DNA from 2 places in the Provencibacterium massiliense genome. Region 2 is predicted to be linked to the other one. Evidence: riboswitches for the same ligand, from Rfam matches in the RefSeq annotation. Region 2 holds a riboswitch; the other holds the start of a gene.
The links. A riboswitch is a leader RNA that binds a small molecule or an ion and turns the genes downstream of it on or off. The one in region 2 is predicted to bind thiamine pyrophosphate.
Positions count from the first base shown of each region.

Region 1: it holds a riboswitch for thiamine pyrophosphate, as region 2 does, so the genes downstream of both, B5477_RS08950 (thiamine-binding protein) here and B5477_RS03605 (energy-coupled thiamine transporter ThiT) in region 2, are expected to answer to the same signal.

Region 1 covers NZ_FWCH01000012.1:812,512-815,917, reverse strand. The annotation lists gene B5477_RS08960 (ABC transporter substrate-binding protein) at 1-541, opposite strand, end outside; gene B5477_RS08955 (ABC transporter permease) at 556-1,338, opposite strand; gene B5477_RS08950 (thiamine-binding protein) at 1,310-1,615, opposite strand; TPP riboswitch at 1,705-1,836, opposite strand; gene B5477_RS08945 (VOC family protein) at 1,956-2,357, shown strand; gene B5477_RS08940 (MATE family efflux transporter) at 2,451-3,406, opposite strand, start outside.
Region 2 covers NZ_FWCH01000010.1:254,329-257,734, reverse strand. The annotation lists gene B5477_RS03610 (hypothetical protein) at 171-704, opposite strand; gene B5477_RS03605 (energy-coupled thiamine transporter ThiT) at 1,017-1,589, opposite strand; TPP riboswitch at 1,679-1,792, opposite strand; gene prfB (peptide chain release factor 2) at 1,843-2,967, opposite strand; gene B5477_RS03595 (RING finger protein) at 3,212-3,406, shown strand, end outside.

The DNA of each region.
Region 1 (3,406 bases), on a different contig from region 2:
CGTCGGAGACCGTGCTGGGGATCAGTTCCACTTTGCCAAAGTCGCCGCCCTGCGCCTTCATCGAATCCCGGATCATCGACTGCTCGAAGGGATCGTCCCAGGTGGCGTATTTTTTCCCTTCCAGGGACTTGAAGCTGTCGATCCCGGCACTCTTCAAGGAGATGATCCCCGAGGTGTTGTGTTGGATGATCCCGGCCACGGCGGTCACCGGCAGGGGCGGATCGGCGCTCAGTGCGGTTCCGAGGTTTTCCTGGATGCTTACTCCGAACTGCGCCTTGCCCGAGGCGACCAGCGCGATCGAGCCGTCCTCGGGCGGCTGGACGATCGTTACATCCAGTCCGGCATCCTGATAAAAGCCGTTTTCCAGTGCGACATAGAGCCCGGTATGATTGGTGTTGGGCGTCCAGTCGAGCACCACGGTAATGGCCTTCTGTCCGGCTTCCTGCGGCTGTGCCGTTGAGGTTGGGCCCGCACAGGCGCTTAGCGCGCCCATACAGAGGGAAAGGCCCAGCGCCAGGCTGAGCAGTTTTCTTATCGGCATGTCAGGTTCTCCTTTTATTTCAGTATTGCGCGGGTGTCCTGCCTGTGCTTCCAGGGCATGGCCCCGCGCTGGAGCAGGGAGACCAGCCACATCGCCAGCAGGCTGATCCCGCTGATCAGGAAGATCACCGCGAACATCTTGTCGAAGGCATAGGCCTTGCGCACCCGGGTCATATAGACCCCGAGCCCGCCGTTGCCGCCCAGCCATTCGGCCACCACCGCTCCGACGATGGAATAGGCCGTGCTCACCCGCAGCCCGGAAAAGAAGCTTTCCAGCGACGAGGGAAGTTTGAGCTGCCAAAGAATCTGACGGCGGGAGGCGCCCATCGACTGAAAGAGGCGGACGGTATCCGGGTCCACTGCGGCGAAGCCGCTGAGGATGCTGACCACCAGCGGGAAGAAGCAGGTGATGAAAATCAAGGTGATCTTGGGCAGCAGCCCATACCCCAGCCAGAGCACCAGCAGCGGCGCGACGGCAATGGTGGGCACCGTCTGGGTGAGTACAATCACCGGATAGACGGCCCGGCGCAGGAACGCAAAGCGGTCCATCGCCACCGCCAGAAAAAAGGCGGCGGCGATGCTCGTCGACAGCCCGATGGCGGATTCCGTCAGTGAGACGGCGGCGTTTTGCATGAGCAGGGGAAAATCCCCGATGAAGGCCGCCAGCACCCTGCCGGGCGAGGGGAGCATGAATGCGGGGATCAGCTCAAGCGCGCAGGCCAGCCACCACAGCAGCAAAAGCAGGGCGAGAAAGCTCAGCGGGTAGAGCTTACTGATGATGCTTGGTGACTTTTTCATCAATGGTCATCACCCCGGCGTTCGGGTTGTAGGAGATTTTAACATAGGCGGCGACGCTCGGCGCGCCCTCGCGGGTACAGATGAGCTGGCAGTCCTTGACCAGCTGCATGAGGGTGTCGTAGTCCCCCTCCACCGAGGTTTCGAACGGACCGACATAGGTGGGCAGCCCGCTGCCCTTGAGGTGGGCGATCACAGCATCGATAATCCGCACGGCCTCCTCGTTGTTCGGGGCCTTCGGCACCACCTGGATGGCAATGCTTGCTTCTGGTTTTTGCATGATGAAACTTCCTTTCTTTTGCCGGGCTTTGCCCGAAAATTTAAGCAAACAAAAAAGCGCAAGGAAAGCCTTGCGCAGAAATTGGCAGATATACAGCAACCATTTCTTCCTACGCCGGCATTATCCGGATCAGGTTAAAGGGTTTAGGAGGGGAACGTCCCTCCATTCTCAGCCGAACCGGGATTTATCAATAAATCCTTTCAGCACCCCTGATGTTCACTTTTTTGTCACTCGCGTATATCTTACTGCAATTCTTTTGGCCTGTCAACCAAAAAGGACTTTTTCTCCTTGGCCTGCGGTGCTATAATGAAGTTGGAATGTGGGGAGAGGAGGGCCGGTTATGACGCTGGAAGAGAATATCATCGGGATAGAGCACATTGGCATCCCGACGATGGACATCGAGCACACCATCCAGTTTTACGAGGCGATCGGCTTTGGGCTGGAGTATTTTACCGAGCTTCCGCAGGAGGACGGCAAGTTGATCCGTATGGCGTATCTGCGCCTCAGAAATGTGGAGATCGAGGTTTATCAGGGAGGCCCGATCGCCGGGAAGAGCGGGGCGATCGATCACCTTGCGCTCAGCGTGGCGGACATTGAGGAGGCGTTCGAGCGGGTGAAAGAGAAGAAGCTGCCGCTGCTTGAGCCGCGGATCCGGACTCTCAACATGTTCGAGCACAAGGTGCGCTACTTTACGCTTGTCGGTCCCTCGGGGGAGCAAATTGAATTCAGCCAAAGGATTTAGACGGCCGATCTACGGTCATATTCCTTCCGCCGCTTTGTTTTAGAGAAAAATAATAGCGGGCCGTTGATTCTTTCAACGGCCCGCTTTCGCATATTAGTTGTCGATGTCGGCGGCCTCATCGTACTGGGAATAGGTGATGGCCTTGTGCTTCCAGCCGCCCTTGAAGTAAAAGAACATGGTGAGAGCCGCGCCGATTGCCCAACCGAACGCATAGCTGAAGAACATGTTGTCCCGCCCGAAGAAATGGGTAATCAGGTAGGAGGCGGGCACGCGCGCCGCCCAGAGGGAAAGGATCGAGGAGGCCATGGGGACCACCATCTCGCCCGCGCCGCGCATGACCGAGTTGAAGACAAAGAGAAGCGCAAGCAGAACATAGAAGGGAAGGACCCGGTTGAGGTAGGCGCAGCCCGAGGCGATAACCTCCTGCGAGGTGGTGAAGAGCCCCATCAGCTGGGAGCCGAAAAGGATTACCCCGCCGCCGAGGACTATGCTCACCAAAACACACATCACCAAAGCCGAGATGGTCCCGCGGTGTACCCTTTTAAGCTTGCCCGCGCCGATGTTCTGCCCCACATAGGTGGTGACGGCGTTGGTGATGCTCTGGATGGGGAGGAAGGCGAAGGTATCCAGCTTGTTCGCCACGTTAAAGCCGGCCATGAAAGCGGGACCGAAGGAATTGACCAGCGACTGCACCGCGATACTGCCCACCGAGAAGAGTGCCTGCTGGATTCCGGAAGGGATCCCTAGGCGGATAATCTGCACAAAGAGTGGCTTGACGAAGCGCAGCTTGAAGGGGGAGATGTGGATGAAGTCGTACTTCCTATTGATATAGAAGATGCCGAACACCCATGAGAAGATCTGGGCGATCACGGTGGCGATCGCCACCCCGGCGACACCCCAATGGAAGTTGACGACGAAGACCAGGTCCAGCACGATGTTGATAAAACAGGCGATGGTCAGGAAGAGCAGCGGGGTCTTGGAATCGCCCAGCCCCTGCATAATCCCCGAATTGATGTTGAAGCCGAGCGTGCCGATCATGCCGAGGAAGA
Region 2 (3,406 bases):
CTCCCCCGGGCCGCGATCCACGGCCTGTCCGTCCTTTGCATATCACATCATATTAGCCTGTCCCCCCATTTAGAACCACCGGCAGAATAATCCTCTTCCCCGCGCGGGCCGGTTAAAGCAAAAAAAGCCCTTCCCGGCCATGGCCGGGAAGGGCTTTTAATTCATACTATTTAAAGCACCGTGAGCGTAAGGGACTTTTCCACCGTGTGAAGGGTCTGGCCGCTGACGCTGTCGCAGGCTTCGATGAGGGCCGTCGCCTCGTGGCTGCCAAGCTCCGGCACAAAGGAGAGCGCCGCATGCTCGACGTAATGATAGGGCTTGATCAGCCCCGAACGGTAGAGCTGGGTGCCGTCGGCAAGGGTCAGGGTCACCCGCATGAGCTGCTGGTTCTCGGGCGGATTTTCGATCCGCAGGTTTGCCGTGCCCTCCTTGCTGCTGACGACCGGCTTTTCGTTGAGGCGGTAGCTGAAGGAATCGAGGTCCCACAGATCCCCCGCCTTGGTATCGGTGAGCATCCCCACCTGCGCGGCGGTTTCATAGCCGTCGGGTGAAAACGCCTTCGCCTGGCCCATCCAGTCGTGGATGATCACCCCCACCACGATCCCGGCGACGCACAGGGAGATGGCGAGCGAGATGAAAAACATCACCTTCCGGCTGTAGCGCCGGTTGCCGTAACCGCGATAGGTGCGCAAATCTCTGGACATCACGTTACTCCTTTGACTCATCTTTCCTTCCATTATACTGCATTGTAGAGAAAAATAGTTGACCATTTTGTGAAAAGTGGTGGGAAATTTCATCAAAAAGGGGTGAACCCCCTCTTGGTGGGTTCACCCCTCCCTGCGCCTTTCTACGATTGATGAGGGCTCCTCGCCCTCAAACTCCCCGCCAGAGGAGTACGGCGCCATCGGCGCCGTTAGCCCCCTTGGAACCCTATTATTCAGAGCGCGGGCTGAGCATGGCCGCATTCGTAAAAGATTCTTTCGCGAATCGGGAGCGGTGGCTCACCGCCTCGCCGCCTATGCCATCTTCTTGCGGGTGATCGAGGCGCTCGCCAGGGAAAATACCTTCGAGAGAACCAGCGCGCCCAGGATGGTGGTGACCATCTCGGGGCCCATGTAGGCGATGTTGTAGGTGAAGGAGTAGGCAATCGCCCCGAAGCCGTCCGAGACGAGCGACCCCCAGACCAGGAACCCGGAGACGAAGTGGCAGGCAAAGCGCACCAGCACCGCCAGCGCCGAGCCTGCGGTATAGCCGATGGTCTGGCTCTTGATCGAGTGGCGGAAAACGCCGCCGAGCCCCATCGCGCCGTAGGCCAGCAGGTAGTCGATCACCGCCGCGCCGATGACCACCCAGGCGCTGCCGCCCGCGCCCGAAAAGCCGGTCATCATGTCCAGCAGCCCGTAGGCCGCTCCGCAGAGCACGCCCCAGCGCACTCCGTGGCGGTAGCCGAGCAGGGTCAGCGGCAGCATCGAAAACAGGGTGATCGAGCCGCCCGCGGCCCCCACCTTGATCCGAAAGACGTTGTTGAGGATCAGCGCCAGGGCGATCATCAACGCACTTTCCACCAGTTTCTTTGTTTTTTCGTTCATCTTTCCTTCCTCCAAAATCAATTTATTTCGGCAGTCCAGAAAACCTCCCCCGGAAAACGATACGCCCCGCGGCAAATACCGCGAGGCGCAACCAAAGCAATCACGTTTCCTACGCTGGCATTACCCAGATCAGGTTTGAGGGTTTTGAAATATCAGTCGGATTTCTCTCTCAGCCGGGCTCTTCCCAGCTCCCCTGTGGTTTATGAAACTGTCCGGTTCTGATTGTACTCACTTTTTTGCCGCTTGTCAACCGCTATTTTCCCTCGCCGAGGGTGCCGTTGGCCTGCTGCTTTAAGTACTCGTTGATGAACCCGTCGATGTCCCCGTCCATCACCGCGCCGATGTTCCCCACCTCGAAGCCGGTGCGGTGGTCCTTGGCCATGGTGTAGGGCATAAAAACGTAGGAACGGATCTGGCTGCCCCAGGTGATCTCCTTCTGGTCGCCCTTGATGTCCTCGATCCGCTCGAGGTGCTCGCGCTCCTTGATCTCGATGAGCTTGGAGCGCAGCATCTTCATACAGACCTCGCGGTTCTGGTGCTGGCTGCGCTCGTTCTGGCAGGCCACCACGATCCCGGTGGGCAGATGGGTGATCCGCACCGCCGATTCGGTCTTGTTGACGTGCTGCCCGCCCGCGCCCGAGCTGCGGTAGGTGTCCACCTGCAAATCGACGGGGTTGATCTCCACCTCGGTGTCGTCGTCGATCTCGGGCATGACCTCGAGCGAGGCGAAGGAGGTGTGCCGCCGTCCCGAGGCGTCGAAGGGGGAGATGCGCACCAGGCGGTGCACCCCGCTCTCACACTTGAGGTAGCCGTAGGCGTTCTGCCCCTCGATCAGGATCGAGGCGCTCTTGATCCCGGCCTCGTCCCCGTCCAGCCAGTCGAGCAGCTTATATTTGAAGCCCCGGCGCTCGGCCCAGCGGGTATACATGCGGTAGAGCATCTGGGCCCAGTCCTGCGCCTCGGTGCCGCCCGCCCCGGCGTGGAAGGTGAGGATGGCGTTGTTGCGGTCATATTCGCCCGAGAGCAGGGTGGAAAGGCGCTGCTCCTCGATCCTGCGTTCGAGCTGCTCATAGGCTTCGCTCACCTCGCCCAGCACCGAGAGGTCCCCCTCCTCATTGCCCAGCTCGCAGAGCGTCTCGATGTCCTCGTAGAGGGCGTAGAGCTTGTCGTAGTCCTCCTTGCGCCCCTTGAGGGCGGAAATCTCCTTTAATACCTTCTGGCTGCCGGATACGTCGTTCCAGAAGTATTCGTCCTTGGTGCGCTCCTCGAGCGCCCCGAGCTTCTCGGCGGCCGCGTCGTACCCGACCGCCTGGCGCAGGTCCAAAAGCTCCTTTTTGGTATCCCGCAGCTTTAGCATGAGCTGTTCAAATTCCAGCATAAATCCGTCTCCATTCCTGCCGCAATGCGGCCAAACGCTTTACCATTTATTATATATCATCACACGCGCCCTTGTAAAGTATGCACCGTTTATCTTATCATACCGTCTATCCTTTTACAACGCCGGCGGCCCTGCCCAATATCCTTAGTCCTTTCTCATAGGTATGGATTTTTGCGGTAAAATATAGTATACTGTGGATTACGAACCCGAATGTGCCCACCTGTGAGAGGAGATCCTCGGCTATATGAGCAAATATACCGGCGTAAAATGCCCGATCTGTGAGCAAAAGTTCACCGATGGCGACGATATTGTGGTCTGCCCGGTCTGCGGCACCCCCTATCACCGCACCTGCTATCAAAAGGCCGGCAGCTGCGTCAACCAGAAGCTGCACGAGACGCACACCGAATGGAGCGAGCAGGGCGCGCGCGCCCAGGAGGAG